Linked DNA regions of Paractinoplanes brasiliensis. The protein of the gene in region 1 interacts with the protein of each later gene in a pairwise test. Links are inferred from orthologs where the notes say so. Each region holds a gene or a part of one and is shown on either strand. Other genes may lie near its edges.

What was found.
Region 2: the proteins of nth (region 1) and aceE interact in binary tests that used the Escherichia coli proteins (3 or more experiments, as listed by UniProt). The link is inferred for Paractinoplanes brasiliensis from one-to-one orthologs.

The regions. Positions count from the first base shown.
Region 1 is NZ_SNWR01000001.1:3,890,002-3,901,765, forward strand. Bases 3,445-6,421 are described here. They hold nth (endonuclease III), read right to left. Parts: upstream 5,345-6,421; coding sequence 4,544-5,344; downstream 3,445-4,543. Other genes in these bases: C8E87_RS17455 (NUDIX hydrolase), read right to left, coding at 3,445-3,882; C8E87_RS17460 (TlpA family protein disulfide reductase), read right to left, coding at 3,879-4,547; C8E87_RS17470 (CapA family protein), read right to left, coding at 5,380-6,421. In the rest of the region: C8E87_RS17435 (aspartate kinase), read left to right, coding at 1-502; C8E87_RS17440 (aspartate-semialdehyde dehydrogenase), read left to right, coding at 510-1,568; divalent-cation tolerance protein CutA, read left to right, coding at 1,565-1,891; C8E87_RS17450 (MarP family serine protease), read right to left, coding at 1,932-3,104; more of C8E87_RS17455, read right to left, coding at 3,175-3,444; more of C8E87_RS17470, read right to left, coding at 6,422-6,573; C8E87_RS17475 (Crp/Fnr family transcriptional regulator), read left to right, coding at 6,779-7,456; C8E87_RS17480 (carboxyl transferase domain-containing protein), read left to right, coding at 7,664-8,992; C8E87_RS17485 (acetyl/propionyl/methylcrotonyl-CoA carboxylase subunit alpha), read left to right, coding at 8,989-10,995; C8E87_RS17490 (serine/threonine-protein kinase), read right to left, coding at 11,098-11,764. UniProt on the Escherichia coli protein: DNA repair enzyme that has both DNA N-glycosylase activity and AP-lyase activity. The DNA N-glycosylase activity releases various damaged pyrimidines from DNA by cleaving the N-glycosidic bond, leaving an AP (apurinic/apyrimidinic) site.
Region 2 is NZ_SNWR01000001.1:1,826,658-1,838,733, reverse strand. What follows is about bases 3,252-6,540. They hold aceE (pyruvate dehydrogenase (acetyl-transferring), homodimeric type), read right to left. Parts: upstream 6,191-6,540; coding sequence 3,452-6,190; downstream 3,252-3,451. Other genes in these bases: C8E87_RS07880 (YjbQ family protein), read right to left, coding at 6,339-6,540; C8E87_RS07890 (methyl-accepting chemotaxis protein), read right to left, coding at 3,252-3,341. Also shown: C8E87_RS07895 (MFS transporter), read right to left, coding at 1-1,057; more of C8E87_RS07890, read right to left, coding at 1,227-3,251; more of C8E87_RS07880, read right to left, coding at 6,541-6,743; C8E87_RS07875 (thiamine pyrophosphate-dependent enzyme), read left to right, coding at 6,808-9,078; C8E87_RS07870 (DUF3052 domain-containing protein), read left to right, coding at 9,175-9,606; C8E87_RS07865 (peroxiredoxin), read left to right, coding at 9,668-10,126; C8E87_RS07855 (BLUF domain-containing protein), read left to right, coding at 10,345-10,767; C8E87_RS07850 (hypothetical protein), read left to right, coding at 10,992-11,300; C8E87_RS07845 (zinc metalloprotease), read left to right, coding at 11,319-12,076. UniProt on the Escherichia coli protein: Component of the pyruvate dehydrogenase (PDH) complex, that catalyzes the overall conversion of pyruvate to acetyl-CoA and CO(2).

The DNA.
Region 1 (11,764 bases):
CACCGGGGTCGCGCACGACCGGAGCGAAGCCAAGATCACGATCGTCGGGGTGCCCGACGAGCCGGGCGCGGCCGGCCACATCTTCAACACGGTGGCCCAGGCCGAGATCAACATCGACATGATCGTGCAGAACGTGTCGACCGAGGGCACCGGGCGCACCGACATCTCCTTCACCTTGCCGAAGGCCGACGGCCCGACCGCGATGGCCGCGCTCGACAAGATCAAGGAGCAGATCAAGTTCAAGAGCCTGCTCTTCGACGACCACGTGGGCAAGGTGTCGCTGATCGGCGCGGGCATGCGCTCGCACCCGGGAGTCGCGGCGTCCTTCTTCGCGTGCATCGGCGAGGCCGGTGTCAACATCGAGATGATCTCCACGTCCGAGATCCGGGTCTCCGTGGTCTGCCGCGACAGCGACCTCGACACCGCCGTCCGCGCCGTGCACGACCAGTTCGAGCTGGGCGGCAGCGAACAGGCAGTGGTCTACGGCGGAACCGGCCGGTAGCCCGGCCATGGCGCTGCAGCCGACGCTCGCCGTCGTCGGGGCCACCGGTTCCGTCGGGACGGTCATGCTCGAGCTGCTCTCCTCCCGTCGTAACGTCTGGGGCGAGATCCGGCTGATCGCGTCGTCGCGGTCGGCCGGAAAGCAGCTGACCTGCCGCGGCGAGCAGCTCACGGTGGCCGAGCTGACCCCCGAGGCGTTCGACGGGGTCGACGTCGCGATGTTCGACGTGCCCGACGAGGTGTCGCTGCAGTGGGCGCCGATCGTCGCGGCCCGTGGCGTCATCGTGGTCGACAACTCGGCCGCGTTCCGGATGGACCCCGAGGTGCCGCTCGTGGTGCCCGAGGTCAACCGTGAGGCGGTGCAGTACCGCCCCCGCAACATCATCGCCAACGCGAACTGCACCGTGATGGCGATGATCATGGCGATCGCGCCGCTGCACCACGAGTACGGGCTGCGTGAGCTGGTCCTGGCGTCCTACCAGGCGGCCTCGGGCGCGGGCCAGTTCGGCGTCGACACCCTGCACGACCAGCTCAGCAAGGTGGCGGGCGACCGCATGCTGGGTTCCCGCCCGGGCAACGTGCGGCAGGCGGTCGGCGACGACCTCGGCCCCTTCCCGGCCCCGCTCGCCCTCAACGTGGTGCCCTGGTCGGGTGCGCTCGAACCGCTCGGCTGGTCGTCCGAGGAGTTGAAGCTCCGCAGCGAGTCCCGCAAGATCCTCGCGCTGCCGGCCCTCAAGGTCTCGGCCACCTGCGTACGGGTTCCGGTCGTGACCGGCCATTCGATCGCCGTGCACGCCGTCTTCGGCTCCGAGGTCGACGCCGAGGGCGCGCGTCAGGTGCTGCGCAACGCGCCCGGCGTGATCCTGGTCGACGACCCCGAGTCCGGGGAGTTCCCGATGCCCATCGACGCGGTCGGCACCGACCCGTCCTGGGTGGGCCGTATCCGCCGCGCGATGGACGACCCGCGCGCCCTCGACCTCTTCGTCACCGGCGACAACAGGCGCAAGGGCGCGGCGCTCAACACCGTGCAGATCGCCGAGCTGGTCGCGGCCGAACTCGCCCGATGACCGACGTTGTCGAGGTGGTCATCACCGCCGCCGACCCCGAGTGGCTGGCCGCCTTCACCCGCCGCCTGGTCGACGACCGTCTCGCCGCCTGCGGTCACCAGATCGCCGCGATCCGCTCGATCTATCGCTGGGCGGGCGAGGTGCACGACGACCCCGAGGCCCGGATCGCCCTGCACACCCGCGCCGACCTGGTCGACAGCATCGTGGAAAGGGCCAACACCGAGCACCCGTACGACGTTCCGTGCGTTCTGGCGCTGCCCGTGCTCGCCGGCAATCCGGCCTACCTCGACTGGGTGAGGCAGGAGACCACGCCTCCGCGGTAGTGGTGATCCCGTGTCCGCCGCCTCCTCCAGGGAGCGGGGGTCAGGCGCACTCGCCGGTGCGGACTCCGCGGGTGCGGGACAGGCCGGCCTGGGCCACCGGGGCCGCCTCGTTGGCAGTGAGGGCGAAACCGGTGTTCTTGTCGTCGGCTGCGGCGGCGAAGATCACGCCCAGCACCTGACCGTTCGGGCTGATCAGCGGGCCGCCCGAGTTGCCGCTGCGGACCAGCGAGCGAATCGTGTAGATCTCGCGGGTCACGTCGCGTGCGTCGTAGATGTCGGGGCCGGTGATGCGCCCCACATCCCGTACGCGGGCGGATTGGGCGTCATAAGGGCCGTCCTGCGGGTAGCCCAGCACGATCGCGCTCGTGCCCGTCTTGGCCTGGCTGCGGACGAACGGCATCACCGGCGCGGTCAGGCCCGGCACGTGGAGGACGGCCAGGTCACGGGCCGGGTCGTAGACGACCACGGTCGCCGGGAGGCGGCGGCCGTTCACCTCGACCTCGGTCTCGCGGGTGCCCGCGACCACATGGGCGTTGGTCATGACCCGCTCGGCGGCGTACACGAAACCGGAGCCCTCGATGCGCCGCGAGCAGCTCGGCGCCGTGCCCAGCACCTTGATGACCGAACGCTTCGACTTCTGGACGATCTGGGAGCCCTTGAGCGCCGGGTCGGGCGCGGCCACCTCTTTGGCCTGGGTCGGGGTGAGGCCGCCGAAGACGTCGGGGAAGCCGCTGGTGTCGAGGGTGTCGCGCAGCGCCGCCGACAGGGCCTGGGCCTGATCGGGCATCAGGCTGTTGATGCCGCCGAGGATGGCGCTGTTGCGGACCTCTTTGTTGAGGGCCGGGAACGGGGTCGAGCCCAGCGGCACCGCGATCAGCCAGGCCACCAGCAGCACGGCCACCAGCGAGATGGCCGCGCCACCGGCGTCGTCGGCCCGTTGCAGCGGGCGGCTCTGGATCGCGCGGCGCAGGTGGGTGCCGAGCCAGCCCGCCAGGGTCTGGCCCAGCACGGCCAGCGCGAAGATGGTGACCAGCGAGACGACCAGCCGCGCCGACGGGTCGGAGAAGCGGTCGGCGATCAGCGGACCGACCTGGAGGCCGATCAGCACCCCGCTGAAGAAGCCGCCGAACGAGAGCGCGCCGATGACGAAGCCCTGGCGATAGCCGCTGATCGCGAAGATCAGCATGAGCAGGATCAGGATGCCATCGACCACGGACCCTCACCCAGCGTAGAAATCGACGACGGACACGACCTCAGCGTAGAGGCGCTCGGCCAGGGGTGGCTCACGGCAGAACCTCGTCGGGCGCCCCGCCCCGGGCCGCGGGCACCGGCGCACTGGCGTCGGGCAGCTCGACCAGGGCACCCGGCGCCCAGGGCCGGGCCCAGCCCGCCATGTCGAGCAATGTCGAGATCACCCCTGCCGTGAAGCCCCAGACGAGAAGACCCCGGACCTGGAACGCGGGACCGATCCAGCCACTGGGGTGTCGTACCCGGATACGGTTCTGCGGGTCCACCAGTTCACTGATCGGCAACCGGGCCACGTGGGCGACCTCGGCCGGCTGCCGCGGGCTGACCGGATGCGGGCGCCGCCACCAGGCCAGCACCGGCGTGACGACAAACGAGCTGACCGGGATGTAGAGGTCGGGCAGCAGCGCCAGCACCTCGGCCCCGGCCGGGTCGAGGCCGACCTCCTCGTTGGCCTCGCGCAGGGCGGTGGCCACGGCGTCGGCGTCCTCCCGATCGGTGGCGCCGCCGGGGAAGGCGGGCTGGCCGGCATGGTTGCGCATGGTCGCGGCGCGCTGCAGCACGAGCAGGTCGGGGCCGGAATCGCCCTCGCCGATCAGCACGAGCACGGCGCTGGGCCGTCCGCCGCCCGCCGGGGGACGCAGGGTGGTGAAGTCCTCGGTACGGCACGTCGCGACCCGGGCCAGCAGCGGGTCGAACCACCCGGGCAGGCCGTCGGGGCGGCCCAGCACCTGCCCCCGGCTCACGGGGTCACCGTCACGCCGGTGTGCGTGCGGACCAGCTCGGCCAGCTCGGGGGCCTCCAAGGGCAGCAGATGCGCGTACGCCCGGCCGGCCGGGTCGAGGAAGACGGTGATCGGCAGGCTGATGCGGCCCAGGTTGTTCAGCAGCGTGCTCTTCTCGTCGAAGAGGGTCGGCATGCGCACGCCGGCGTCGGTGGCGAACGAGGCTCCCTTGTCACGCTGGTCGCCGGTGTCGACGCCGAGCACGGTGAGCCGGCCGGTCGTCCGGTCGGCGAGGCTCTGCATCACGGGCAGCTCGGCCCGGCACGGTCCGCACCACGACGCCCACAGGTTGATCACGGCCGGTCCGCGCAGCTCGCGCAGCGACACCTCGTCGTCGCCGTCGAAGCACGGCAGCGTCAAATCGGGCAGGCTTGCGAGCGCCAAGCCTCCAGCTGAGGCGGCCGGCTGCGGGGCTGAAGGCGGGGCGGCGGACGGTGGTGGTGCGATCAGCGTGTCGCAGCCGGCGAACGGCGAAGCGACCGCCGGTTCGTCGCTGGTGCAGGCGGCGGTTGCCGCAACGACCAGCAGCACAAGCGGCAGAGCGAGCAGCCGCCGTCCCCGTGACATTGCAGCCGGCGGGCCGGGTGGGCGGTGGAACAGGGCCTCGGTGGGCCGCTGGGGGCTCACGGAACGTCAGGCGCGGCGACCGCCGCGGCCGGGACGAGCTCGGGGTCGACCCCGGCGGCGACCGCCAGCTCGCGGGCGCGCGGGCCCTTGAGCAGCTTGGCCGCGGCGGCCGCCTCGGTGGGGCCGGTGCCGTAGGACGGGCACATCGACGCCAGCGTGCAGGCGCCGCAGGCGGGCTTGCGCGCGTGGCAGACCCGGCGGCCGTGGAAGATCACCCGGTGCGACAGCATTGTCCAGTCGCGTTTTTCGATCAGGTCGGCCACCAGAAACTCGATCTTGACCGGGTCGTCCTCGGAGACCCAGCCGAAACGGTTGGTCAGGCGGCGGAAGTGGGTGTCGACAGTGATGCCGGGGACGCCGAACGCGTTGCCGAGGATGACGTTGGCCGTCTTGCGGCCGATGCCGGGCAGTGCCACCAGCTCGGCCAGCGTGGCCGGCAGCTCGCCGTCGTGCCGCTCGATCAGCGCCTGACCCAGCTTGATCAGCGAGTCGGTCTTGGCCCGGAAGAAGCCCGTCGGCCTGAGCAGGGTCTCGAGCTCGGTGCGGTCGGCCGCGGCGTAGTCGGCGGCCGTCTGATAGCGCTTGAACAGCTCGGGGGTGACCTGATTGACCCGTACGTCGGTGGTCTGTGCCGACAGGATCGTGGCCACGGCCAGCTCGAGCGGGGTGGTGAAATCGAGCTCGCAATGCGCGTCGGGATGCGTCTCGGCCAGGACACGGGCCATCTTGCGGGCCCGCCGCTTGCGCCCGATGGGCGTTTCCGCCGCGAACCGTTTTGCCGCTGCCACCGGAGTCACCGCTAAAGAGTACGTCGCCCCTGCGACAAGAAACGTCACGCGGACGGCGTGATCGAACCGTCCGCGGCGATCGTGGCGCCGGTGTCGGGGAAGTCGGCCGCGGTGAGCTGGGCGACCAGCTTGCGGCCCTGCTCCTTCGACTCGTCACGGGTGGGCAGCCCGTTGGAGTTCATGTACGTCGAGAGCAGTTTGCCGCCCGCGTACGACCCGTCCTTGCCCAGCGTCACCCGCAGGATCCCGCCGTACTTGAGGACGCCGCTGCGCGACAGGGTGCGTCCGCCGCCCGCGAAGTTGCCCAGGCTGTACGCGATCAGTTTGCCCTTGTAGAACTCCATGCCCCGCAGCACGTGGGGCCCGTGCCCGACCACCAGGTCGGCACCCGCGTCGACGACTGCGTGACTGAACTTGATCGGGTCGCCCCTGTTCTCGCCGTGGAACGTCTCGGTGCCCGGCCGCACGTGCTGCATCGTGGCGCCCTCGGCGCCCATGTGCACCTGCACGACGACGAGGTCGGCCCGCTCCTTGGCCTGGCCGACGACCGACCGGGCCTGGTCGAGGTCGAGCAGGCTGTTGGCCCCCGCGTACGACGAGAAGCCGACGACCGCGACCTTGACCCCCTTGACCTCCGCCACGGTGATCTCGTCGGTGTTGCCGGTGGCCTTGATGCCGGCCTGGTCGAGCGCTGCCCGGGTGTTGCGCGCGCCCTGGACGCCGAAGTCACGGGCGTGGTTGTTGGCCGTGTTGACCAGGTCGAACCCGCCGTCGACGAGGTGTTTCACGTACGACGGCGGGGACCGGAACGCGAAGCAGTTGGGCGACGGCGGGGACCCGCACTTGGAGGCGCTGGTGTTCTCGGTGAGCGGCTGCTCGAGGTTGCCCATCACGAGGTCGGACTCGAGGCCCGGCTTGACCGAGTCGAAGAACCCCTTGCCGTCGGCCGGCGGCATCCGGCTGGGCGCGTTGCTCATCATGATGTCGCCGGTGGCCGACAGTGTGACGGTGCCCTCATCGGCCGCGGCCGCCTCGGTCGGCGGCAGGCTGGGCGCGGACGAGGACCGCGCCACGGTTTCGGGCGCTCGCCACTGGGCCGTGGAGCCACCCCCCGAGTCGCGGTTCGCGAAAGCGACACTTCCGACGCCGACGGCGGCCAAAACCGCCAGGACAATCGCGACAGTAAGGACAGGGCGCCCGAAAATGCCCGGCCTTCGATGTGGGGGGTGGGAATTCATCGATCGCGACGATACCTTCAGGTGGCGTCGCGGACGAACCGTCGAAAGGCTTGTCGTTGCCTCCACCCGGCGACGAAAGATACTGCCCGTCACGGCGGGACCGGTTACCCTGCGGTATCTAGATCAAGGGGTGCCCGCCCGATTCCCGCCCGCGTGCGCCTAGACTGATCGAGCGCAGGCGTTGCGCGTGTTCGGAGGTGCGGCGATGGATGAGGTACTGGCGCGCAGCGGGATCTTCCAGGGCGTGGACCCGGAGGCCGCCGAGGCGCTCGCCAAAGAGATGGACACGGTCGAAGTCCGCAAGGGCGACGTCCTGTTCAACGAGGGCGAGGCCGGTGACAGCCTGTACATCGTGCTGTCCGGCAAGATCAAGCTCGGACGGCGAGCGGCCGACGGCCGGCAGAACCTGGTTTCGATCATGGGCCCGTCCGACATGGTCGGCGAGCTCTCGCTCTTCGACCCCGGTCCCCGCACGGCCACCGCGACCGCGGTGACCGACGCGCGGCTGGCCCGGCTCAAGAAGACGTCGCTGCGTCCGTGGCTCAACAACCGGCCCGAGATCGCCGAGCAGCTGCTGCGGGTGCTCGCCCGCCGCCTGCGCCGTACCAACGACGCGCTGGCCGACCTGATCTTCACCGACGTGCCCGGCCGGGTCGCGAAAAACCTGCTGCAGATGGCGGGCCGGTTCGGCACCCGCGACGGTGGTGTGCTCCGCGTCACGCACGATCTCACCCAGGAGGAGCTGGCCCAGCTCGTCGGGGCGTCCCGCGAGACGGTGAACAAGGCTCTCGCCGATTTCGCCTCGCGGGCCTGGCTCCGGCTGGACGGCAAGAGCGTGATCATCCTGGACCCCGAGCGCCTCGCGCGGCGCGCCCGCGTCTGACCCGTATCGCCGGGCCGGGGCTGTCCCTTCGGGGCGGCCCCTACAAGCCGTGCATTACCCCCTGAAAAGGGTACAAACCAGCAGCTTTCGCATCCGTGTCGCACCCGCTTGACCACTCGTTGTGGAGGTGGTCGAGAGGCACCGGCGGATACGAGAGGGCGCGGCTTTGAACATGGTGGGGGGCGTACAGCGCATCGGGGTACCGACGTGACAGTGCTCGGCACCGCCGTCGACCCGCGCACCCCCGGCTATCCGGAGGCCCGTAACGCCACCCTCGACCGGCTCGACCGGCTGGAGGCGGCGCTGGAGGAGGCCCGCGCGGGCGGCGGCGAGCGGGCGGTCACCCGGCATCACGCCCGTGGCAAACTGCTGCCCCGGGAACGCATCGAGATGCTGCTCGACCAGGACGGCCCGTTCCTGGAGCTGTCGCCGGTCTCGGGCTGGGGCACCGAGTTCCCCGTGGGCGCGGGCGTGGTCACCGGCATCGGCGTGGTCGAGGCCGTCGAGTGCATGATCATCGCGACCGACCCCACCGTCGAGGGCACGGCCGCCAACCCGTACGCGGTGGAGAAGATCCGCCGGGCCGCCCGTATCGCCGCGGCCGACCGGTTGCCGCTGGTGAACCTGGTCGAGTCGGCCGCCGAGACCCCGGGGGCCGGTCCACCGCCGGGCGGCAGCATCGCGCGCGACCTGAGCCGGCTGTCCACCCGGCGGGTGCCCGCCGTCTGTGTCGTCTTCGGGCCGACCAGCGGGGACACCGCGTACCTGCCCGCCCTCGCCGACTACACGATCATGGTGCGCGGACATGCCAAGAGGCTGACCCATTCCCGTCCCCGGGCCGGCGCCAACGGTTCCGACGTCCGCGCTCCCGCCGATCAGCTGGCCGAGGACGAACGCGACGCGCTGCGCCTGGCCCGTCAGTGCGTACGCCGTCTGAACTGGCGCAAGTGCGGCCCCCCACCCCGCACGTTCCCGCCCGCCGAGCCCAAGTACGACGCCGAGGACCTGCTCGCGCTGGCCGGGCCGTCCACCCTGTTCGACCCGCGCGAGGTGCTGGCCAGGCTGCTCGACGGCAGCGAGTTCGACGAGTTCAAGCCCGCCGTCGGGGCCGCCGTGCTGGCGGGCTGGGGCGAGCTGCACGGCTACCCGGTCGGGGTCCTGGCCGCCGCCGACGTCCCACCGACCGCCGCCGACACCCAGAAGGCGGTGCATTTCATCCAGCTCGCCAACGCCACCGACACGTCCCTGCTGCTCCTGCAGCGCGACGACGCCGGCATCCTCGGCTCCGGGACGGTGGACGCGCTCGCGCACTCCACCGTCCCGCTGCTCGCTCTCAACACCGGACGCACCGGCGACCCCCGCTTCGCCTTCAGCTGGCCTGCCGACGGCCCGGCGGCCGGCGGGGACGACGACGGCGTCATCGACCCCCGCGACACGCGCACCGTGCTCGGCCTCTGCCTCTCCGCCGTGCACAGTGCGGTCGTCGAGGGCGCCGGGCACGTCGGCACGTTCCGACCCGGAAAGGTGGACCAGTGATCCGACGTCTTCTGGTGGCCGACCGTGGCGAGACCGCCCGCCGGGTGTTCGCCACCTGCCGCCTGGTCGGCGTCGAGACGGTCGCCGTCTATTCCGGCGCCGATTCCGACGCCCCCCACGTCGGCGAGGCCGATTACGCCGTACGCCTCGACGGCGGCACGCCCCGCTCGTCGTACCTGCGAGGCGACCTGATCATCACCGCGGCCCAGCGTTCCGGCGCCAACGCGATCCACCCCGGCATCGGCGAGCTGGCCGAGGACCCCGACTTCGCCTCGGCCGTGGCCGACGCCGGGATGATCTGGGTCGGCGCCCCGGCCAAGACGCTCGGCGTGCTGCGCAGCAAGCGCGAGACCAAGGCGCTGGTCGCGGAGGCCCGGGTGCCGGTGCTGCCCAGCTTCACCGACCCGTCCGAGGTGCCCGGCTTCCCGGTGCTGATCAAGCCGGACACCGGCGCGGGCGGCGCTGGGCTGCGGGTCGTGCGGGACGCGGCCACCCTGCTCGAGGCGCTCGCCTCGACCAGGCGCGAGGTGGGCGGCGAGGTCTACTGCGAGCCGTACGTCGAGGATGTGCGCCACATCGAGGTGCCGATCATCGCCGACGAGCACGGCGCGGTGATCCCGTTCGGCGAGCGCGAGTGCTCGATCCAGCGCCGCTACCAGAAGATCGTCGAGGAGACGCCGTCCCCGGCCGTCGACCCGGGGCTGCGCGAGGAGCTGTGCCGCGCGGCCATTGTCACGGTCCGGGCGCTCGGCTATGTGGGCGCGGGGGCGGTCGAGTTCCTGCTCGACACGAACGGCGACTTCTGGTTCCTCGAGCTCACCCCGACCCTGCAGGCCGAGCACGCGGTCACCGAGTGTGTGTCCGGCTACGACCTCGTACGGCTGCAGTTGCTCGTCTCGGAGGGCGGGAGCCTGCCGATGCCGGGCCCGCCGCCGATCCGGGGGCACGCGATCGAGGTGCGGCTCTGCGCCGAGGACCCGGCGTACGCGTGGCTGCCCGCGACCGGCACGCTGCACCGGTTCGCCGTGCCCGACGTGGCCGGCCGGTTCCGCCCCCTGCCCGCCCCCGGCCTGCGGCTCGACGCGGGCGTGCGGGACGGCTCGGTGATCGGCGTGCACCACGACTCCACGCTGGCCAAGCTGATCGCCTGGGCGCCGACCCGGCAGGAGGCGGCCCGGATGCTGGCCTCCGCACTGACCCGGGCCCAGATCCACGGCGTGGCCACCAACCGCGACCTGCTGGTGCGGGCCCTGCGCCACCACGCGTTCCGCACCGGCGACGTGGACACCGGCTTCCTCGACCGGCGGCCCGAGGTGTTCGCCCCGCTGCTGTCGGCGGTCGATGCCGTACGCCTGTCGTGCCTGGCCGCCGCGCTGGCCGGCGCCGCCGCCCGCCGGGCCTCGGCGACCGTGCTCGGTTCGATGCCGTCGGGCTGGCGCAACGTGCCGTCGGGCTCGCAGACGGCGGTGTACGACGGCCCGACCGGCCCGGTCGAGGTCGGCTACCGGATGAATCGTCACGGCGAGCTGGCCGGCTGGTGGGTGCGTACGGTCGACCCGGAGGAGCTCGACCTGGCCGGGCTGGGGCAGGCGCCGGTGGCCGGTGACTACCCCGAGACGGTGGTCGTGCAGGCCGGCGACGAGCGGGTGGTGCTGGACGTCAACGGCATCCGGCTGACCTTCAACGTGCACCGGGTGGGTGAGGTCTCGTACGTGGACAGCCCGGAGGGCTCGGTGGCGCTGCGCGGCCTGTCCCGGTTCCCGTTGCCAGCCCCCGACGCGGTCGAAGGCTCGCTGATCGCGCCGCTGCCCGGGGCCGTCCGCCGGGTCCTCGTCGTGCCCGGTCAGCGGGTGCGGGCGGGGGAGTTGCTGCTCACGCTGGAGGCCATGAAGCTGGAGCACCCGGTGCACGCGCCGAGCGCCGGGGTGGTCGCCTCGCTGCCGGTGCACCCGGGCACCGAGGTCGACACGGGCGAGCTGCTGGCAGTCCTGGCCCCCGAGTAGCCGGCGGGCGGCGAGCTGCTGGCGGTCCTGGCTCCCGAGTTGACCGCGGGCGGCGAACTGCCCGCGGTCCCGGCTCCGGGGTAGCCCGCGTACGTCGAACTCTCAGCGGTCCTGGCTTCCGAGCAGCCCGCCGAAGGGCCACTTCTTTTTCGGGGTCTTGGCCGACCGAGGATTGCGGACGGTCGGCGTGTCGTCGCCCGGGGAGAGCCGGGGCGGCGGCACGTAGTTGTTGATCGGCGGGTTGAGCTGCACGTTGATCAGCAACTCGCGCAGCTGCTGTGCGGTCGGCCGCCGCGCCGGGTCGTTGGCCATGCCCCAGCGCAGCACGTGCGTGAGCGCGGGCGGCACCCCGGGCAGGTCGGGGATGGGCTGGTGAAACAGGTCCATGAGGGTGAGCAGGCTGGGGCTGCGCTCGCCGTCCCAGCGCGGCGGGCGGCCCCGCATCACCGCGTAGAGCGTGGCGCAGAGCGCGTAGACGTCGACCGCGCCGGTCGGCTCGTCGTGGCGGAACATCTCGGGCGGGGCGTAGGCCGGGGTGAGCACTTCGAGGGTGACGGAGGAGTCGCGCATCTCGCCCAGCACGGCCAGCCCGAAGTCGGCCAGCACGGCCGTGTTGAACTCCGAGTACAGGATGTTGGCCGGTTTCACGTCGCGGTGCAGCACCCCGTTGGCATGCGAGTGCACGAGCGCGTCGGCGATCTTGACGCCGAGGTCGCGGGCCTCGGCCGCGCCGAGCGGGGAGCGGCGCATGCGATCGAGATACGACCCG
Region 2 (12,076 bases), 2.1 Mb from region 1 along the record:
GGCTGGGCAGCACCTGGGTGATCAGCGCGGTGTCGACGGCCAGGTAGACGCCGAAACCCATGCCGAACAGGAACGCCGCGACCAGCGAGATCGTCCAGGTGGGCCAGATCGCCAGCAGGGTGGCGGCGATCGCGATCAGCACGCCCGACCAGATCACGAAGATCTTGCGTCGGCCGACCCGGTCGGAGAGCCAGCCGCCGATCATGGCGGTGCTGATCATGCCTACCGTGTAGAGCAGGATCATGTAGAGCAGGCCGGTGTCCGGGTCGTCCAGCCCGACCGCGTCGTCGAGGAAGTAGAGCAGGTACAGCGTGCCCAGCGCGTTGCCCAGCTGCACCAGGAACCGGGTGCCCCAGGCCCACATGTAGTCGGGGTGCCCACGCAGGTCGATCTTCCAGCGGGCCCGGACCTTGGTGCCCGGCGGCAGCGGGTCGTCCTTGGTGAGCAGGGCGAACGGCACGGCCAGCACGACCAGCCCGAGCCCGAGCGCGATGTAGCCGGTGCCGATGTCGGTGAACACGGCCGTGACCAGGATGGCCCCCATGACCAGGCCGAGCGCCTGCGGCATGCCGATCCAGCCGGACACCAGCCCGCGCTGCGCGATCGGCACCCGGTCGGGCACGGCGGCGGTCAGCGAGGCCAGCATGACGTTGATGCCGACCGTCACGAAGCACCAGGCCACGATCACCGTGAGCAGGTTGGACGCCTCGGCCAGCACCGCGATCGACAGCACCGACAGGATGCACCCGGCCAGCGTCCAGACATGCCTTCGCCCGTACGGGCGTCCGAAGAGCTTGATCCTCGTACGGTCGGAGAGCGCGCCCGCCAGGGGGTTGACCACAATGGCCACGACCGCGCCGATGCCGGTGACGACGCCCAGCCACAGCTCTTTGCTGTCCGGCGTGATCTCGGCGACCTGCTCGGGCAGGAGCACCTGGATCGGCGTGAAGTACGCCATCCAGAGCCCCAGGTTGGCCGCGAACAACAACCCGATCCACGACCGGCGAACGGGTTCGACCGGCGTGGCGAGGACGGGGACTCCGTGAGCGACGGCCATCCGGCCTCCTGATGGGGCGTATTTCCTCGGAGATTAGAGGATCACCGATCTCTCGGGAAGGCCCCGTTGCCACCCACGGGGGCAGCTTACGGAAATCTCGCACCACCGGTCCATACTCCGGAACGCATTCGAACGAACACTTAACGTGCGTCCCGGCGCCGCCGTACGCCTACACGGTGAACCGGTTCACCAGCGTGGTCAGCCGTCGCGCGGTGGAGTTCAGCTCGTCGGCGGCCTGATGCGACACCGACACCGAGGCGCGGGTGCCCTCCACGGCGCCGCTGACCACCCCGATGCCCTCGGCGATGTCCCGGCTGCCCGACGCCACCTCGGAAATGTTGCGGGCCATCTCGGCGGTCGTCGCGGCCTGCTCCTCGACCGCCGCCGCGATCGCCGTCTGATAGTCGTTGACCTGCGCGATCCGGGCCGTGATGGCCTCGATGGCGTCGACCGCCCGGGTGGTGTCGTTCTCGATCGCTGCGACCCGCGCGGTCACGTCCTCGGTGGCCCGCGCCGTCTCCTGGGCCAGCTCCTTGACCTCGTTGGCGACCACGGCGAAGCCCTTGCCGGTCTCGCCGGCCCGGGCCGCCTCGATGGTCGCGTTCAGCGCCAGCAGGTTGGTCTGCTCGGCGATGCCGGCGATCAGCCGCACCACGTCAGCGATCTTGGTGGTGGAGTTGCGCAGCTCGCCGATCACGCCGGCGGCGGTCGCGGTCAGGCCCACGCCGTCGCGGCCGGCGTCCGCCGCGTCCTGCGCGTTGCTCGAGATCTCGCGGATCGAGGCGCCCATCTCCTCGGCGCCCGCGGCCACGGTCTGCACCACGGTCGAGACGCTCTCGGCGGCGTGGTTGACCGCGCCCGCGCGGCTCGACGCCGCCTCGGCCGAGCCGGCCAGCTCGCCGCCGGTCGCGGCCACGTGCCCGGCGGTCGAGGTCACCTCCTGCGACGCGGTGGTGACCTCGATCATCACCGTACGCAGTTGCCCGGCTGCCGTGTTGAGGGCGGCCGACGCCGTGGCGATCTCGTCGGTGCCGTGGACCGGCACGGTCACCGTCAGATCGCGCTCGGCCAGCCGGGACAGCCCCCCGGTCAGCCCGGCCAGGCGGCGCGAGATGCGCCGGGCCAGCACGCCCGCGATGATGCCGCCGATCAGCGTCAGCAGCACCGCCGCCACGACGAGGGTCCAGAGCATTTCCGAACGCCCGTCGCGGACCGTGTTGACCGGGCCGGCCGCGTCGTTGTCGTACCCGCCGACCACGATGGCCCAGGAGTACGGCGCGTAGAAGGCGACCGTCGTGGTGGTCGGCCCGGCCTCGGCGCCGCCCGAACCGGGCAGCTGGTACTTGGTGGTCCAGGTCTGTCCCTCGGTGAGCGTGGGCGCCTTGGCCACCAGCTCCTTGACCCACTCGGCGCCGGCGGCATCGGTCGACTCGAGGTCGGCACTGCCCGTCGCGGTCCGGGTGTTGGAGGCGACGACCCGGCCCTGGTCGGCGGCCGCGGTGCTGAAGACGGTGAGCCAGCCGTTCGCGCCGACCTCACCCGCCTCGACCGCCTCGGTCAGGTTGGCCAGCGCCTCGGTCTGCGGGATGCCGGCGTACAGGGCGCCGATGACCTCGCCCGCCGCGTTCTTGACAGGGTCGTAGGCCGAGACGTACGGGGTGCCGACCACCTGGGCCACGCCCCGGTACGGCTTGCCCGCCTTGATCGCGGCCGCGACCGTGTTGGGCTTGCCGTCCGGGCCGGTCGCGGGGATGTACGTGCCGATCGCGCGGGCGCCGTTGGCGGCCTTCACGGTCGTGCCGACCCGCAGCAGGTCGCCGGCGGCGTTCATCCGCTGGAACACGGTGATCACCGAACTGGACAGCTTCGCCGCGTCGTCGACGAACGGGGTCGTCACCTTGAAGTCGTCGTTGCGCCCGAGCCACGTGCCGTCCACGGTGAGCCGGGGAAGGCGTACCGAGGTCTTGGCCTGGGTCACCTGGTTGGTGGCCGTCCACGTGGTCGTCTCGTCGGAGAAGCGGGCGCCGCCGCGCTGCGCCAGCAGCTCGGCGGCCGCGCGCATGCTGACGTTGACGCTGTTCTGCACCTCGTCGCCGACCGACTGCACCAGGGTCGTCACGTCGGCCGTGGTGCGTTCCAGGGAGGCGGCGTTCTGCGCCACCACCTCGCGCTCGGTTCCTGCGGCGAAGCTGCCGCTCTCCCCGGCGCCCACGAGCACCAGCACGGCGGCCGTCCCGATCACCCCGCCGAGGCCCAGGGCGAGGAGCTTGTGACTGATCTGCATCCCACGGCTGTTCCGTCCCACCTAGCCTTATCGGCGGGGCGAGGGACGAGCTGAGACGTAGACGCCGGATCCGCCCGCTTTCGAGCGGATCCGGCGGTTTGCCCAGTTGCTCAGCTGTCGCCGCCGGTCTCGCCGACCGGAGCCGCGTTCACGTCGTCGATCGCGTACTTCTTGGCCGCCTCGGCCGGCACGTGCGACGGCACCTTGCCGCCCAGCGCGAGCTGGCGCAGCGTGGCGACGACGACCGACTCGGCGTCGACGTGGAAGTGACGCCGCAGGGCGTGCCGGGTGTCGCTCATGCCGAATCCGTCGGTGCCCAGCGACGTGTAGTCGTTCGGCACCCAGCGGGCGATCAGGTCGGGCACCGCCCGCATGAAGTCGCTGACCGCGACGACCGGGCCCTCCGTGCCCTCCAGCTTCTGCTGGATGTACGGCTTGCGCGGCTGATCGCCGGCGTGCAGCAGGTTGTGCTCCTCGGCCTCGATCGCGTCGCGGCGCAGCTCGGTCCACGAGGTGACCGACCAGACGTCGGCGCTCACGCCCCAGTCCTGGGCGAGCAGCGTCTGCGCCTTCAGGGCCCAGGCCATGCCGGTGCCGGACGCCAGCAGCTGCGCCTTCGGACCGTTCGCCTCGGGCGCCGCCGCGTACCGGTAGATGCCCTTGAGCAGGCCCTCCCGGTCGACCTCGGCGGGTTCGGCGGGCTGCACGGCCGGCTCGTTGTAGACGGTGAGGTAGTAGAAGACGTTCTCCTGCTTCTCGCCGTACATCCGGTGCAGGCCGTCCTCGACGATGTGCGCGATCTCGAACGCGAACGCCGGGTCGTAGGCGACCACAGCCGGGTTCGTCGCCGCGATCAGCAGCGAGTGGCCGTCCTCGTGCTGCAGGCCCTCACCGTTGAGCGTGGTGCGCCCCGCGGTGGCCCCGAGCAGGAAGCCCCGGGTCATCTGGTCGGCCGCCGCCCACAGTTCGTCGGCCGTGCGCTGGAACCCGAACATCGAGTAGAAGATGTACAGCGGGATCATCGGCTCGTCGTGCGTGGCGTACGAGGTGCCGGCGGCGATGAAGCTCGCGGTCGACCCGGCCTCGTTGATCCCCTCGTGCAGGATCTGGCCGTTGGTCGCTTCCTTGTACGACAGGAAGAGCTCGCGGTCGACCGAGGTGTAGGTCTGGCCGTGCGGCGAGTAGATCTTCTTGGTCGGGAAGAGCGAGTCCATGCCGAACGTACGGGCCTCGTCCGGGATGATCGGGACCCAGCGGGCGCCGAACTCCTTGTCCTTCATGAGGTCTTTCAGCAGGCGGACGAACGCCATCGTGGTGGCGATCTTCTGCTTGCCGCTGCCCCGCTTGACGTCGCCGAACGCCTTCGACTCGGGGATCCGCAGCACCTTGCCCTTGGTGCGCCGGGTCGGGATGGATCCGCCCAGCTCACGGCGGCGCTCGAGCATGTACTGCATCTCGTCGGACTTCTCGCCGGGGTGGTAGTACGGCGGGAGGTACGGGTTGTCCTCGAGCTGCTTGTCGCTGATGTCGAGGTAGAGCCGGTCGCGGAAGCCCTTGAGGTCGTCAAGCGTGAGCTTCTTCATCTGGTGGGTGGCGTTGCGGGCCTCGAAGTGCGAGCCCAGGGTCCAGCCCTTGATCGTCTTGGCGAGGATCACGGTCGGCTGGCCGGTGTGCTCGGTGGCCGCCTTGTACGCCGCGTACAGCTTCTTGTAGTCGTGACCGCCGCGTTTGAGGTTCCAGACCTCGTCGTCGCTCATGTGCTCGACCAGCTTGCGGGTGCGCGGGTCACGTCCGAAGAAGTTCTCCCGTACGTACGCCCCGGACTCGCCCTTGTAGGTCTGGTAGTCGCCGTCGGGCGTGACGTTCATCAGGTTGACGAGCGCGCCGTCGGTGTCGGCGGCCAGCAGCGGGTCCCACTCGCGGCCCCAGACGACCTTGATGACGTTCCAGCCGGCGCCGCGGAAGAACGACTCCAGTTCCTGGATCACCTTGCCGTTTCCCCGTACGGGGCCGTCGAGGCGCTGCAGGTTGCAGTTGATCACGAAGGTGAGGTTGTCGAGCTCCTCACGGGCGGCCAGGCCGATCGCGCCGAGCGACTCGACCTCGTCCATCTCGCCGTCGCCCAGGAACGCCCACACGCGCTGCTGACTGGTGTCCTTGATGCCCCGGTTGTGCAGGTAGCGGTTGTACCGCGCCTGGTAGATCGCGTTCAGCGGGCCCAGGCCCATGCTGACCGTCGGGAACTCCCAGAAGTTCGGCATCAGCCGCGGGTGCGGGTACGACGGCAGGCCGCCGCCGGGGTGGGACAGCTCCTGGCGGAACCCGTCGAGGTCGTTCTCGCTGAGCCGGCCCTCGAGGAAGGCCCGCGCGTACATGCCGGGGGAGGCGTGGCCCTGATAGAAGATGTGGTCGCCGCCACCCGGGTGGTCCTTGCCCCGGAAGAAGTGGTTCATCCCGACCTCGTAGAGGCTGGCGCTCGACGCGTACGTCGAGATGTGCCCGCCCACGCCGATCTCGGGCCGCTGGGCGCGGTGCACCAGCATCGCGGCGTTCCAGCGGATGTAGGCCCGGATCCGGCGCTCCACGAACTCGTCGCCGGGGAACCAGGGTTCCTGCTCCGGCGGGATCGTGTTGATGTAGTCCGTCGAGGTCAGCGGCGGAACGCCGACCTGACGCTCCCGGGCCCGCTCGAGCAGGCGCAACATAACGTAACGGGCTCTCTTGGCGCCGCGTTCGTCGATGACTCCGTCGAGCGACTCGACCCATTCGTTCGTTTCCTCGGGGTCGATGTCCGGAAGCTGGCTCGGCAGGCCGTCGCTGATCACCGGGCGCTTGCGCTCCGTGGCCACAGGCATTCCTCTTGGTCGGGTGTCGGACCGAGCGGCCCATTGTGTGAGTCGCGCGGGTTATGTCTCCATCCTGCCCCTTAGCCGTGCGCATCGTCACGCCTACCGTCCGGGTACGCGATCCGCGACACACGTACTGACCAGTAACTTTCTAGCCGGGCAGAAAGCTGAACCTTACTTGGCGTTCCGGATTGTCTCCGTTGGTGTCCACGAGGCAGATCGACTGCCACGTGCCCAGGGCGATCCGGCCGCCGATCACGGGCAGCGACGCGTACGGGGGGATCCAGGCCGGCAGCACGTGGTCGCGCCCGTGCCCCTTCGAGCCGTGCCGGTGCCGCCACCTGTCCTCGGCCGGCAGCAGTTGGTCGATCGCGGCCAGCAGATCGTCGTCCGAACCCGCCCCGGTCTCGATGATCGCCAGCCCGGCCGTGGCGTGCGGCACGAACACGTGCAGCAGCCCGTCCCCTTCGGACTCGGCGAACCGCTCGGCCTCGCGCGTGATGTCCCGCACCACGGGACGCGACCCGGTCCGGATCGTGATCACTTCGGTACGCATGAACCGAGTCTGCCAGCCCGTCCCAGGTCACGCCCCGACGACCCGATGATCGCCGGTTTCCGGCATGGCGGGCTTCGCCCGGGTGGGCAATGCTGGTCAGGTGACCACCCCGCAGAACCTCGACGAGCGATTCAGGGACGCTGTGTCGGGCCTCGCGCTTCCGGAGGCCCGCCGCGCACCCGGCGACGCCGTCCGCGACGGCTCCACCCTCACCGGCGCCCGCGCCCTCGAGCTGTTCGACGCCCAGCTGGCCAGCCGCCACCTCGACCTCGCGGCCCGCTGGCTGCGCAGCTTCAACGAGGGCTTCTACACGATCGGATCGTCCGGCCACGAGGGCAACGCCGCCGTGGCCGCGGCGCTGCTGCCCACCGACCCGGCCCTGCTGCACTACCGCTCGGCCGCGTTCTTCGCCGCCCGCGCCAAGAGCCTGCCCGACGCGGCCCGCGACGTGCTGCGCGGCGTGGTCGCCTCGGCCCACGAGCCCATCGCCGGGGGCCGGCACAAGGTCTTCGGCAGCGCCGAGGCCAACATCGTCCCGACCACCTCCACGGTGGCGTCGCACCTGCCCCGGGCGGTCGGGCTGGCCTTCTCGCTGGCCCGGCCGCGCCCCGACAGCCGATGGCCCCGCGACGCCATCGCCGTGGCCTCGTTCGGCGACGCCTCGGTCAACCACGCGACGGCCACGGCCGCTCTCAACTCGGCGGGCTGGTTCGAGCACACCGGCGTACCGCTGCCGTTGCTGTTGATCTGTGAGGACAACGGGCTGGGCATCAGCGTGCCCACACCCGACGGCTGGCTGGCGGCCATGCTGCAGTCCCGGCCCGGCCTGCGGTACTCGGCGGCCGACGGCTGCGACCTGACGACCACCTACGACGCGGCGATCGAGGCCGTGGGCTACGTGCGCCGCGAGCGCCGGCCCGCCGTGCTGCACCTGTCGACCGTACGGCTGATGGGTCATGCCGGCGCCGACGCCGAGGTGGCCTACCGGACGGCCGACGAGATCAGCCGTGACCTGGAGCGGGACCCGCTGATCGCCACCGCGCGCCTGCTCGTCGAGGCCGGGCTGCTCGGGCCGGACGAGGTGATCGCCCGCTACGACGAGGTCGGCTGGCAGGTGCGCAAGGTCGCCGAGGAGGTGCTGGGCGAACCCAAGCTCGCCAACGTGGCCGAGATCGTCGCCCCGCTCGCCCCGCGCCGCCCGCTGCGCGCCGCCCACATGATCACCGAGGTCGCCACCCGCGCACTCGGGCCCGGCGCGGCGGCCCGCTCCCGGGCGTTCGGCGGCAAACTGCCCGAGCAGTCCGGGCCGCTCACGCTGGCGCAGACCATCAACGCAACACTCACCGACGCGCTGGCGTACGACCCCGGCGTGCTCGTCTTCGGCGAGGACGTGGGCCGCAAGGGCGGCGTCTACGGGGTCACCAAGCACCTGCAGGAACGCTTCGGCGACGAACGGGTCTTCGACACCCTGCTCGACGAGACCACGATCCTCGGGCTGGCTCTGGGCGCCGGTCTCGACGGCATGCTCCCCGTCCCCGAGATCCAATACCTGGCCTATCTCCACAATGCGGAGGACCAGCTGCGGGGTGAGGCGGCCACGATGTCGTTCTTCTCCTCCGGGGCCTATCGCAACCCCATGGTCGTACGGGTGGCCGGGCTGGCCTACCAGCAGACGTTCGGCGGGCACTTCCACAACGACAACTCGCTCGCCGTCCTACGCGACATTCCCGGCCTGGTCCTGGCCGTGCCCAGCCGGCCCAGCGACGCCGCGCCCATGCTGCGCTCCTGCCTGGCCTCGGCGGCGTCCGACGGCAGCGTCTGCGTGTTCCTCGAGCCGATCGCGCTCTACCACACCCGCGACCTCTATCAGCAGGGTGACAACGAGTGGCTCGCCCCGTACAGCGGACCCGGCGCCTGGACCACCGAGCACGTGCCGATCGGGCGCGCCCGCACCTACCCGCTCGGCAACGCCCAAGACCTCACCATCATCACGTACGGCAACGGGCTCCGGATGTCGCTGCGTGTTGCCGCCCAGCTCGCCGAGCAGGGCTACGGATCCCGAGTGGTGGACCTCCGCTGGTTGAATCCGCTTCCCGTCAACGACCTGGTCCGTGAGGCCGGCGCGACCGGCCGGGTCCTGATCGTCGACGAGACCCGCCGCTCCGGAGGCGTCGGCGAGGGCGTGCTCGCGGCCCTGGTGGACGGCGGTTTCGTGGGCGCGGCCAGGCGAATCGCCTCGGCCGACTCACTGATTCCGCTGGGTCCGGCCGCACAGCATGTGCTGGTGGGGGAGGATGCCATCACACAGGGTGCCCGCGCCCTGCTGGCGCGGTAAATTGCCACACACCCGGTGCGCCACTTGCGCCGAGAGCCCGGAGTGTGTGGACTACCCCCAGGTTTTGGTAACTCGACGGCTAGGAGGACTTAGACAGTGAGCGCGACCGCTGGTCAGGCCGACGGCGTACGCAGCCTGGCGGACCGGTTCGGCTTCGAGCCGAACATGGTGGTCATGGAGATGGGCTACGACGACGACGTAGACGAGGATCTTCGTGACACCCTGACCGAACGCGTCGGCGAGTTGGTCGACGAAGACACCGATGAAGTCGTCGACGCGGTGCTGCTGTGGTACCGCGACGGGGACGGTGACCTTTTCGAGATCCTCACCGACGCCCTGGGCCCCCTCGCCGACAACGGCGTGGTGTGGCTGCTGACCCCCAAAGCCGGCCGGGACAACCACGTCGAACCGAGCGAGATCAGCGAGTCGGCCCCCACCGCGGGCCTGCAGCAGACCTCGACGGTCAACGCGGGCAAGGACTGGACCGGCGCCCGGTTGGTCTCCCCCAAGGGCAACAAGAAGAAGTAGCTCACTGCGTCCCCAGCCCGACCGGCGTCCCGCGGGTGCCGGTCCGGTTAGGGTTGTCCGCATGACGGTCCCGGTCGGCGCCCCCGCGCCCGATTTCGCCCTGAAAGACCAAAACAACCAGCCCGTACGCCTGGCCGACTTCCACGGCCGCAAAGCCGTCCTGCTGGTCTTCTACCCCTTCACGTTCACCGGCACGTGCCAGGGCGAACTCGCCGAGATCCGCGACCGCCTCCCCGACTACCAGAACGACACCGTGCAGGTCCTGGCGGTCAGCGTCGACTCCGTCTACAGCCACAAGGTGTGGGCGATGCAGGAAGGCTTCGACTTCCCGCTGCTCGCCGACTTCTGGCCGCACGGGGCGGTCGCCCAGTCGTACGGCGTCTTCAACTCCGGCGGCGGCATGGCCAACCGCGGCACGTTCCTCATCGACAGCGCCGGCATCATCCGCTTCGCCGAGATGCTGAGCCCCGGCGAGCCCCGAGACCAGAAACCCTGGCGGGCGGCGCTGGCTGACCTTTAGGTAGGATGTCGGTTCCGGTTTCACACCGGGCGCGTAGCTCAGTGGGAGAGCACTCGCCTTACAAGCGAGGGGTCGTAGGTTCGAAACCTACCGCGCCCACCAGGGCGACCAGCGCGGAAAGGGCGCTGTCGCGCCTCTTGGGGTGGGAGTGTCGGCCTTCGTCCGTGGACCCTCGGCTTGGCCTGCGGACGCGGGCCGTCGGAGCTTAGCGTCGGACCATGACGATGTCGCGACTGATCTACTTCAGCGAGAAGCGGGAGCTCGGCCCCGGAGGTGTCGAGGCGATCCTGGATACGGCACGGAGCAACAACGAACGTAATTGTCTGACCGGTGTCCTGCTGTTCAACCGGAAGTTCTTCCTGCAATGCCTGGAAGGCGGCCGGGAGGAGGTCACTGCCACGTTCGGCCGCATCGCGGCGGATCCGCGGCACGGGAACGTCGCCCTGGTCTCGGTCCACGATATCGACGTCCGCGATTTCCCGGACTGGACGATGGGCTACGTCCCCACGACCTCGCCGGAGGTGAACTCCGTGCTGCGGCAATTCCAGGAGACCGAGGATTTCGACCCCCGGCTGCTGTCCTCGACCACGGCCGTCGCCTTGATGAACGCTATGCGCAGCATGGGGCGCACAACGTTGTAGCGATCTCGGCGGGACGGCCTTCGGCGGTAGGACCTCGCGGGCAATCGCAGGCTCATCGGGTGAGCTCGCGCGGCCGCGTAGGCAGGGGTCATCGGACGAACGTTCCGAACCGGGGGCGGGGCCTGTCGGATCGAGGACCGAGGGTCGCCGGCCTGCGATGACGCTGCCAGTCTGCGGGCACCACCACGAATTTCAGCATCACGACAGGCGGTCGAGACGCAACGATGCCCGACATCTCCCCGGACCTTTTTCAGCGCTGGTACCGCTCCTTCGAGGAGGACACCGACGACCAGGCCGTCTACCGCCCGGGCGACTATCCGTTCCCGCCCAGCCGGGCGCCGCGGCCCAGTCTGGAGTTCCGGCCGGGCGGCGGCTTCGTCGAGTACACGGCGGGACCGGCCGACCGGGCCGTGCCGAGCCGGGGCAGCTGGGAGGCGGCGGAGGGGGACGGCGTAAGGGTGCGGGGCGACGCCGGAAGCCGGACGTTGCGGATTGTCGCGCACGACGCGCAGGTGCTGAGGATCCGTAAATAGCGCGAGGAGGAGAGCACGATGGACAACGCCGACATCGTCGAGACCCCGGCCCGGCGCCGCTGCGGCACCGAGGACGTGCACCGTCGCATGCTGAACGAGAGCTTGAACTATCGGCTGAACCGGGCCGCCATCGAGAACCTTGCCTTCGCCTTCGCCACGGGGCAGGAACAGCCGTCGCGGCCCGACGTGCTGACCATCGACGTGGTGGTCCACATCGTGCACGCCAACGACGAGCAGGATCTCTCGGAGGAGCAGATCGACAGCCAGATCGCCGTGCTCAACGAGGACTTCCGGGCCGCCAACCCGGACATCAAGAACGTGCCCACGGTGTGGCAGGGCCTGGTGGGCGACGCGCGGATCGAGTTCCGCCGGGCGAGCCTCGACCCGGACGGCAACCCCACCACGGGCGTCACCCGGCGGCGGACCGACGTGCGGGCGTTCTCCAGCAACGACGCCGTGAAGTTTGCCGCGCAGGGTGCCGCCGATGCCTGGCCCGCCGACCGTTACCTCAACATCTGGGTGTGCCGGCTTTCCGGCGGGCTGCTGGGCTATGCCCAGTTCCCGGGCGGGCCGGCCGACACCGACGGCGTGGTGATCACCTATACCGGGTTCGGCACCACCGGCACGGCGTCCGCGCCGTTCGACCTCGGGCGCACCACCACCCACGAGATCGGGCACTGGCTCAACCTGTTCCACATCGGCGGCGACGACGGCACGGGCTGCAGCGGCAGCGATTTCGTGTCCGACACGCCGAACCAGGCCGGCCAGAACTTCGG